Regions from separate parts of the Paracidovorax sp. genome, predicted to be linked through region 2. Evidence: predicted binding sites of a transcription regulator. Region 2 holds the regulator's gene; each other region holds the start of a gene.
What was found. Region 2 encodes HrcA, which represses chaperone genes, less so after heat shock. Its sites were predicted from a motif close to TTAGCACTCNNNNNNNNNGAGTGCTAA; they were not measured.
Positions count from the first base shown of each region.

Region 1: rpoH (RNA polymerase sigma factor RpoH) is a predicted target of HrcA. The motif match lies at 1,300-1,326, and genes of this name have one in related genera.
Region 3: AC3A84_RS10810 (co-chaperone GroES) is a predicted target of HrcA. The motif match lies at 2,160-2,186, and genes of this name have one in related genera.

Region 1 covers NZ_JBXYZY010000044.1:123,129-126,400, reverse strand. Annotated here, with positions in the region: gene AC3A84_RS17980 (Bug family tripartite tricarboxylate transporter substrate binding protein) at 1-187, opposite strand, end outside; gene rpoH (RNA polymerase sigma factor RpoH) at 327-1,268, opposite strand; gene AC3A84_RS17970 (methyl-accepting chemotaxis protein) at 1,486-3,099, opposite strand.
Region 2 covers NZ_JBXYZY010000037.1:174,597-177,868, forward strand. Annotated here, with positions in the region: tRNA gene AC3A84_RS15415 (tRNA-Arg) at 44-120, opposite strand; gene AC3A84_RS15420 (hypothetical protein) at 402-665, opposite strand; tRNA gene AC3A84_RS15425 (tRNA-Ile) at 970-1,046, opposite strand; gene hrcA (heat-inducible transcriptional repressor HrcA) at 1,104-2,108, opposite strand; gene AC3A84_RS15435 (NAD kinase) at 2,137-3,033, shown strand; gene recN (DNA repair protein RecN) at 3,036-3,272, shown strand, end outside.
Region 3 covers NZ_JBXYZY010000027.1:319,626-322,897, reverse strand. Annotated here, with positions in the region: gene AC3A84_RS10820 (hypothetical protein) at 1-9, shown strand, start outside; gene groL (chaperonin GroEL) at 28-1,677, opposite strand; gene AC3A84_RS10810 (co-chaperone GroES) at 1,777-2,067, opposite strand; gene AC3A84_RS10805 (hypothetical protein) at 2,229-2,639, shown strand; gene AC3A84_RS10800 (Bug family tripartite tricarboxylate transporter substrate binding protein) at 2,768-3,272, opposite strand, start outside.

The DNA of each region.
Region 1 (3,272 bases), on a different contig from region 2:
CCACGATGATGCGCAGTGGCCGGGTGGGCCAGCCCGGAGTGGCGGCAACGGCGCTGGGGGCCGGCGTGGCGCCAGCCTTGGTAGCGCCGCCGGCTTGCTGCGCCAGGGCGGTGGTGGCGAAGAGGGCCAGTGGCAGGGCGGTGCTGGCCAGGCTGGCAGCCAGCCAGGTACGGCGGGAAAGCTTCATGGGGTGGTATCTCCTGCGGGGCGCGGCGGGCCGCATCCCAGTGGAATGCAGGCCAGGGGCCATGAAAAAAGCGCGCAGGCCGGTAGGGTCTGCGCGCTCGATTATGGGCCGGCCCCGTGACGGAGCGGGGGCTTGCGGGTCAGGCGTATTCGGCCAGGGCCTTCTTCATTTTCTTCATGGCGGCCACTTCGATCTGGCGAATGCGCTCGGCGCTCACGCCATACACGGCTGCCAGTTCGTGCAGCGTCATGCCGCCCGAGCCATCGTCGTTCACCTTCAGCCAGCGCTCTTCCACGATGCGGCGGCTGCGGTCGTCCAGGCTCTCCAGCGCGGATGCGATGCCGTCGGTCGCCATCACGTCGCGCTGGCGGCTCTCGATCATGGCGGTGGGCTCGTGTGAGCCGTCGGCCAGGTAGGCGATGGGGCCGAAGGCCTGCTCGCCGTCATCGGAGGGAGCCGGGTCCAGCAGCACGTCGCCGCCCGACAGCCGGGTCTCCATCTCGATGACTTCCTCGCGCTTGACGTTGAGCTGTGCAGCGACGGCGTCGATCTCCTGGTCGGACAGGGTCTCGCGGTGGGTCGCTGCGTCCTGCGCGGCCGCATCGGCCTTGAAGCCTTGCTTCATCGACCGCAGATTGAAGAACAGCTTGCGTTGGCTCTTGGTGGTCGCCACCTTCACCATGCGCCAGTTTTTCAGCACGTATTCGTGGATCTCGGCCTTGATCCAGTGCATGGCATAGCTGACCAGGCGCACGCCCTGGTCAGGGTCAAAGCGCTTGACAGCCTTCATCAAGCCCACGTTGCCTTCCTGGATCAGGTCGCCATGTGGCAAGCCGTAGCCCAGATATTGGCGGGCGATGGAGACGACCAGGCGCAGGTGCGACATCACCAGGCGGCCGGCGGCCTCCACATCGTTGTTGTCCTTGAGTTGGCGAGCGTAGGTACGTTCCTCGTCAGCCGTCAGCATCGGCAGGCGGTTCACCGCCGAGATGTAAGCGTCGAGGTTGCCCAGCGGGGGGATGAGGGCCCACGGACTGGCAGGTGCCAGGGCGTTCGCAGCGGTTCCAGACTGAAGCGTCATTCCAGAAATCCTTTCTTCCATGGGTTTCACTTTAGCAGTCTGTTGGAGGGAGTGCTAAAGCGAAAGTTCCTCACCCTGCGTAGGACAGGGCTGTCTGAGAGCGTGTTGAAAGTCTTTGGCGGCGCAAACGCGTTGCCGGGAGGGGCTGCAGTGACGTCGGAGGATGGAGCGCTCCCGCTGCGGGCAGGGGGCAGCCCCCTGCGCCTTTGACCCGCTTCTAACCACGCTCCAGCGCCAGTGCTGGATGGGTAGAGCCTCCTTGCGGCGTGTGCTGCAGTGCGTGGTCCGAGCCCAGGCTGAAGGTGGACACACCACGGACCAGATCGTCCGCCTGCTTCTTCAGGCTGCCGGCGGCCGCCGCCATCTCTTCGACCAGCGCTGCGTTCTGCTGCGTGGCCTGATCCATCTGCGTGATGGACTGGCCGACCTGGCCCACGCCGGTGGCCTGTTCCACGCTGGCGGCACTGATCTCGCCCATGATGTCCGTGACGCGCTGGATGGCGCCCACCACTTCCGCCATGGTGCTGCCGGCCTGGTCCACCAGAGCCGTGCCCTGGTCCACCCGCTCCACGCTGGTGCTGATCAGGTTTTTGATCTCCTTGGCTGCGTCGGCGGAGCGGCCCGCCAGGCTGCGCACTTCGCTGGCCACCACGGCGAACCCGCGGCCCTGCTCGCCTGCACGGGCGGCTTCCACCGCCGCGTTCAGCGCCAGGATGTTGGTCTGGAAGGCGATGCCGTCGATCACCGAGATGATGTCGCTGATCTTGCGTGAGCTTTCGTTGATGCCCTTCATGGTGGTGACGACCTGATCCACCACTTGGCCGCCCCGCACCGCGACCATGGCGGCGTTCTGAGCCAGCTGGTTGGCCTGGCGGGCGTTGTCGGCGTTCTGCTGGACGGTCGAGCCCAGCTGTTCCATGGAGGCGGAGGTTTGTTCAAGGGTGCTGGCCTGGCTTTCCGTGCGTCCGCTCAGATCATGATTGCCCTGGGAGATTTCGGCGCTGGCGGTGGCCACGGCTTCGGCGTTGTGACGCACGTTGCCCACCGTCGTGCGGAGGTTCTCCCGCATATCTTCGAGCGCCAGCAGCATCTGGGCGAGCTCATCCTTGCCGGAGACGGCCGTGGCCTGGCTCAGGTCACCCTGCGACATGCGTGCGGCGGCTTCGGCGCACTCGCGGGCGCGGCGCGCGAGGTTGCCGGCCAGCATCACGGCGACGACCGCGCTCAGGGCCACCATGATCGCGAGGCCGGCAATCAGCTCGATACGGCCCCGCTGATAGGTGGCGGCGGCGAGATCGGCCGCGGTCTGGCTGCCTTTGTTGTTGATGGTGATCAGGTCGTCCAGCGCCTTATTGGCCGCGCGGTACGCCACGGCTGCGGGGCCCACGAAGATCGCCCGCACGGCGTCGATATTGTTCTCGCGGGCGTAGTTCAGCTGCTCGGGCAGGGTGGAACCGTAGTTGATCACCTGGGTGCGCACTTCCTGATAGAGCGCGCGTTCTTCCGGGGTCTCGAAAAGCGGCGCCGCGGCATCGACCGATGCAGTGAGCGCGACGCTGGCGTTCTCCACGACCTTGATGGCCTGCGGCATCGGCGAATTGGGTCCCGTGAGAATCAGGCCCAGGCGGCCGATACGCAGCGCGGACAGGTTGCGGCTGATGGCCCCGGCGGCCGCCACACTGGGCAAGGCCTTCTTGGAAATCTCTGCCGAACGTGCGTTCATGCTGGAGAGATTGGCGATGCCGAGCAGGCTGACGATGCAGGCCACGACCAGCACCAGTGCAAAGCCCGCCAGCAGCTTGGTGCGTATTGCCCAGTTATTCAAGTTCATCGTCTCGTGCCTTCAAATTCGGAATGGGGAGCGGCCAGTAGGGGGGAATTACTTGGATAAGACGCTCATAACTGATCCAAGAGGTGGTGGAAATGTAATCTAAAGTAATAATTGACACGGCGTTGTAGTCCGATGTCCTTTCATGCCCATCCGTGTGTTTGTCGCGTGGACGG
Region 2 (3,272 bases):
GGAAAAAGCCCTGCAAGATCAAGATCTTGCAGGGCTTACCGTTTGGTGCGGCTGGCAGGAATCGAACCCACGACCCCTTGGTTCGTAGCCAAGTACTCTATCCAGCTGAGCTACAGCCGCTAAGCTTTGAATTATAGCATGAATTTTCTTGCTACTTCAAAAAATCGACTTTTTAACTTTTGCCTTTTAGGCAGCTGCTTTAAAGCCGATGCGTGATTGTAGCGCAACTTTGGGGCCCTCCGAAAAACTTTGCAGCCCCCATGCTTTTTCCCGGCTTGGAGGGATGAGAAGTGCTCGGCACATCGCTGGCTCATGGACCCGGGTACCCGCATCGCCGCGACACAGCGTGCCCAGAGTTCCGGCACCTGTCCGTAGGTTGGTTCCTGCAAGCGCTGCGGCTGCTAGGGGCGAGGATCAAAAAGTGGCGCGCCGACCGGGATCAGATCAGAAATGCGGTGGCCCGCACCCCAACGGATGCCGAAGCCGTCGCCCGAAAACCCCGCTGCCAGAACGCCCCCCCCGATCCCCGGCACGCCATCGGGTGTGCCGTCCCCATCCACGGCCCAGGTGCTGGCGATGCTGGCGTCATGCAAGGGGGGCAGCAGATCCATAGCAGGGCGAAGGGTTTCATTGACTACGGCCGCATCGGGCTTCGGATCGAGCATGCGCACTCGGTCCATGAGCGTCACCTTGTCCCGGCGCCAGCATGCAAGCTTGGGTGCCCGGAGCGCACCCCCTCTAGTCCACCAAGGACCACGTCGTGCCACCGCTGGGCGAACATGGAAATGAACAGGTAAGCGAAGCCCGGCAGTTGCGGCGTCGGACGGCCGCAGGCGCAGCCGACAACACTTCATCAAACGGAGACGAGCCCACCCGTAACATCTAACAGTGCGGCAGATGGGATGCCAGGGGGGACTGAAACCTGCGCTGGACATGGCTCCAGCGCAAACTCGATGGAGACCAAGAAAATGGTAGGGCGTGGCGGACTTGAACCGACGACCAAGGGATTATGAGTCCCCTGCTCTAACCAACTGAGCTAACGCCCCATGCGCCAGCGCCGCAGTCGGCCAGACACGCACGGATTGTATGTGTTTACTCCGCGCTTATTTGCGGTGGCTGAGTGCGTTCGTCACCAGACGCGACGTGATGTCCACGATCTGGATCATCTTGTCGTAGGCCATGCGGGTCGGGCCAATCACGCCCAGCGTGCCGACGATCTGGCCGTCGACCTCGTAGGGAGCGCTGACGACGGACAACTCCTCGAACGGAACGACGTGGCTTTCGCCGCCGATGAAGATGCGCACGCCCTCGGCCTTGCTGGAGATGTCCAGCAGCCGCAGGATCTGCGTCTTCTGCTCGAAAAGATCGAAGGCCCGGCGCAGGTGGCCCATGTCGCTGGAGAAATCGCTCACGGCCAGCAGGTTGCGCTCGCCGGAGAAGACCACCTCGTCCTGCGATTCGGTAAGCGCCTCGGTCCCGGCATTGACCGCCGCCTGCATCAGCTCGGCGATCTCGCCGCGCAGCTGATCGACCTCGGACTTGAGCCTCTCACGCACCTGCTCCATCGTGAGCCCGGTGTAGTGGGCGTTGAGGAAGTTGGCGGCCTCCACCAACTGCGACTGCGAATAGTCGGCGTCGGTGAAGATGACGCGGTTCTGCACGTCGCCGTCGGGCGAGACGATGATGACCAGGAAGCGCCGCTCGGAAAGCCGCAGGAATTCGATGTGCCGGAACACCGACGCCCGCCGGGGCGCCATGACCACGCCGACGAACTGCGACAGGCTGGAGAGCAGGTTGGCGGCGTTGGCGATGACCTTCTGCGGCTGCTCGGGCACCAGCTCGGGGGCCATCAGCTGCCCGCGCTGTACGGTGAGCATGGTGTCCACGAACAGACGGTAGCCCTTGGCGGTGGGAATGCGGCCGGCGGAGGTGTGCGGACTGGCGATCAGCCCCAGCTCTTCCAGATCGGCCATGACGTTGCGGATCGTCGCCGGAGACAGTTCCAGCCCCGAAGCCCGCGACAAGGTCCGCGAGCCCACGGGTTGGCCGTCGGCGATATAGCGCTCCACCAGCGCTTTCAGCAACAACTTGGCACGATCATCGAGCATTGACTCATTTTAATGATGTAATTTCTGCATGAAGTCTTCTTTCCGGCGCGTGGCGCTCATTGGCAAGTACCAGAGCCCCAGTGCAGCGGCGGCCTCCAACGACTCCCTCCAGGTGTTGGAGCGCATCGCCAGGTTCCTGTGGGACCGGGATTGCGAAGTGCTGCTGGAGGCGGAGACCGCCGCGAACACGGGGCTAGAGGGCTATACGGTGCTGGATGTGGATGCGATCGGACGCCAGTGCGACCTGGGCCTGGTGGTGGGCGGCGACGGCACCATGCTGGGCGTGGGCCGTCGGCTGGCGAGCTACGGCACGCCGCTGATCGGTATCAACCAGGGCCGGCTGGGCTTCATCACCGACATTCCGCTCGAGGGCTTCGAGGCGACGCTCACCCCGATGCTGGAGGGTGAGTACGAAGAAGACACGCGCCCGCTGATGCATGCGCGCGTGATGCGCGGCGGCGAATGCGTATTCGAGGCCCTGGCTCTGAACGACGTGGTGGTCAACCGCGGGGCGACATCGGGCATGGTGGAGCTGCGCGTGGAAGTGGACGGGCACTTCGTTGCCAACCAACGCGCGGACGGGCTCATCATCGCCTCGCCCACCGGCTCCACGGCGTATTCGCTGTCGGCTGGCGGGCCGATGCTGCACCCCTCCATTCCGGGCTGGGTGCTGGTCCCCATCGCGCCGCACACGCTGTCGAACCGGCCGATCGTGCTGTCCGACACGACGGAGGTGGCGGTGGAAGTCGTGGGCGGCCGCGACATCAGCGCCAATTTCGACATGCAGTCGCTCGCCTCGCTGCTGCATGGCGACCGCATCCTGGTGCGCAGGTCGCAGCACCGCGTGCGCTTCCTGCACCCCCGCGGATGGAATTACTTTGCGACCCTGCGCAAGAAGCTGCGCTGGAATGAAGGGGGCTCCTGAGCATGGCACTCAAGCGGATCGCGCTGCGCGATTTCGTCATCGTCGAAAGTCTTGAACTGGACCTGCAGACGGGCTTCACCGTACTGACCGGCGAAACCGGCGCCGGCAAATCCATCCTGATCGACGCGCTGCAGCTGCTGCTGGGCGGTCGCGCGGACACCGGCGTGATCCGCGAAGGCGCGGAGCGCACCGATATGGCCGCCGAATTCGATGCCCCGGCCGCGCTAGAGCCATGGCTT
Region 3 (3,272 bases), on a different contig from region 2:
TCGTGGTGAGCGAGGCTCAGCCGGGCATTACATGCCCATGCCGCCCATGCCACCCATGCCGCCCATGTCGGGCATGCCACCGGCAGGAGCGTCGTCCTTCGGTGCTTCGGCGACCATGGCTTCGGTCGTCAGCAGCAGCGAGGCCACGGAAGCGGCGTTCTGCAGAGCGGTGCGGGTGACCTTCGTGGGGTCCAGGATGCCCAGCTCGAGCATGTCGCCGTAGGTGTCGTTGGCGGCGTTGAAGCCGAAGTTGCCGGAACCTTCCAGCACCTTGTTCACGACCACCGAGGGCTCGCCGCCGGCGTTGTAGACGATCTCGCGCAGGGGCGCTTCGACGGCCTTGAGCACCAGCTTGATGCCGGCTTCCTGATCGACGTTGTCACCCTTGACCTTGTCGCCCACGGCTTGCTTGGCACGCAGCAGCGCCACGCCGCCACCGGCCACGATGCCTTCTTCCACGGCAGCGCGGGTAGCGTGCAGGGCGTCTTCCACGCGGGCCTTCTTTTCCTTCATCTCGACTTCGGTGGCAGCACCGACCTTGATGACGGCCACGCCGCCGGCCAGCTTGGCCACGCGCTCTTGCAGCTTTTCGCGGTCGTAGTCGCTGGTGGCTTCTTCGATCTGGATGCGGATCTGCTTGACGCGGGCTTCGATGTCACCAGCGGCGCCGGCGCCGTCGATGATGATCGTGTTTTCCTTGCCCACTTCGATGGTCTTGGCTTGGCCCAGGTCGGCCAGCGTGACCTTCTCGAGCGTGAGGCCCACTTCTTCCGCGATGACCTTGCCGCCCGTCAGGATGGCGATGTCTTCCAGCATGGCCTTGCGGCGGTCGCCGAAGCCAGGCGCCTTGACGGCCACGACCTTCAGGATGCCGCGGATGGTGTTGACCACCAGCGTTGCCAGGGCTTCGCCTTCGACTTCTTCTGCGATGATCAGCAGCGGACGGCCAGCCTTGGCGACTTGCTCCAGCGTGGGCAGCAGGTCACGGATGTTGCTGATCTTCTTGTCGAACAGCAGCACGAAGGGGTTGTCCAGAATTGCGGCTTGCTTTTCGGGGTTGTTGATGAAGTAGGGCGACAGGTAGCCGCGGTCGAACTGCATGCCTTCCACGACGTCCAGCTCGTTGTCCAGGCTCTTGCCGTCTTCAACGGTGATCACGCCTTCCTTGCCGACCTTGTCCATCGCGTCGGCAATGATCTTGCCCACGGATTCGTCGGAGTTGGCGGAGATCGAACCCACTTGGGCGATTTCCTTGGAGGTGGTCGTGGCCTTGGAAGCCTTCTTCAGCTCTTCCACCAGGGCGACGACAGCCTTGTCGATGCCGCGCTTCAGGTCCATCGGGTTCAGGCCGGCGGCCACGTACTTGGAGCCTTCGCGCACGATGGCTTGGGCCAGCACGGTGGCGGTGGTCGTGCCGTCACCGGCGATGTCGTTGGTCTTGGAGGCCACTTCCTTCACGAGCTGGGCGCCCATGTTCTGCAGCTTGTCCTTGAGTTCGATTTCCTTGGCCACGGACACGCCGTCCTTGGTCACGGTGGGGGCGCCGAAGGAGCGCTCGAGCACCACGTTACGGCCCTTGGGGCCCAGGGTGACCTTGACCGCGTTGGCCAGAACGTTCACGCCTTCAACCATGCGGGCGCGGGCTTCGCCGCCGAAAACTACGTCTTTTGCTGCCATGTTTGGCTCCTCAAAATTGGGTTCAAAACGGCTGCTGGCGCTTGTGTATCAACCGCGAGCAGCTATGGAAATATGAGTGTTTGCGGTGCGGGAGAAGGATTACTTCTCGACGACTGCGAACAGGTCGTCTTCCTTCATCACCAGCAGCTCGTCGCCGTGGACCTTGACGGTCTGGCCCGAGTACTTGCCGAACAGAACGCGGTCACCGACCTTCACGTTCAGGGCGACGACTTCGCCCTTGTCGTTCTTCTTGCCGGGGCCCACGGCCAGGACTTCGCCTTGATCGGGCTTTTCGGCAGCGTTGTCGGGGATCACGATGCCGGAGGCGGTCGTGGTTTCGCTTTCAATGCGCTTGACGATCACGCGATCGTGCAGGGGGCGAAGATTCATTTGCATCTCTCCTGGTTCAAAAAAGGACTGCGGTCTCAACAAGAGGACACCGGCTCGGGGCCGGTGCCCGGGATGGCAGCCGGAGTGTGTTGTTAGCACTCGCCGGCATCGAGTGCTAATGATACGGGCATTCGTCCTATTTTCAAGATGGGGTGCGACGAATGGGTGACTGGTGTGTAAGCGCTCGTCGCCGTTCGCAAGCCGGGATCGGGGCTGATCAGCCCTCCTGCGCGATACACACCTACCAGCTGCCGCCCGCGTCGAACCTGCTGCGCATCCTGATCCCTTCCTCGATCCATCCATCCAGCTGCGTCGTCGTGTGCAGGGCCAACCGCATGCAGGCCAAGGGCTGCGGGCGGCTGCTCGTGGCCTCTGGCGGTATGCGCCGCGGCGGTGGTGAATACGTCGATCGGCAGATGGTCGCCTCCGACCAGGGCCTCTCGCTGGGGGCGGTCTTCTCTCGCGGCGATGCCGGCGGCATCCGCAAGCGGCGCCTCCAAGAGCGACTTCGCCGGCCCGGGCCGCCGGATACGACGAGGGCCTTCCCGTCGCCACCCGCCTGCGCGTGGTGACCCGGGGCCTGCTTTCGCACTGGGTGGGGGCGAGCAGAGGGCGGCAGGTTCCCGCAGTCCGCGTGTGAAAGCATGCGGCCCGGCCCTCCGCGGCCGGGTGTCTCCTTCATGGGGCGTGCGGCCTCGCGTCAGCCTGCCTTGATGCCGTTGCGCCGCGCGATATCACCCCAGAGCTGATAGCTGTCCCGCGTCAGCGCGGCCAGGCGCTCGGGCCCGCCGCCGCCCACCAGATCGCCGTTCTTGGCGATAGGGCCGGCTACGGCCGGATCGGCCAGTGCCGTGGCCAGGGCGGCGTTGGTGCGGCGTGCGATGTCGGCGGGCAGCCGGGGCGGGCCCCAGAGGCCCACGAAGACGGTCACGTCGAAGTTCTTGAGGCCCAGTTCCTGCGCCGTGGGTACCTGCGGCAGCGCGGGCAGCCGCGTGACGCCGGTCACCAGAATCGGCCGCAGCTTGCCGCCCTGGATGAAGGGCAGCAGCAGCGAGGCCGCGTCGATCAGGCAGGGCACCTGGTTGCCCACCAGGTCCTGGATGGCGGGCGCGCTGCCCTTGTAGGGGATCTGCGTCATGGCCGGCAGGCCGGCGCGTTCGCGCAGGTATTCCATGGCCAGATGCGTGTTGCCCCCGCTGCCCGCC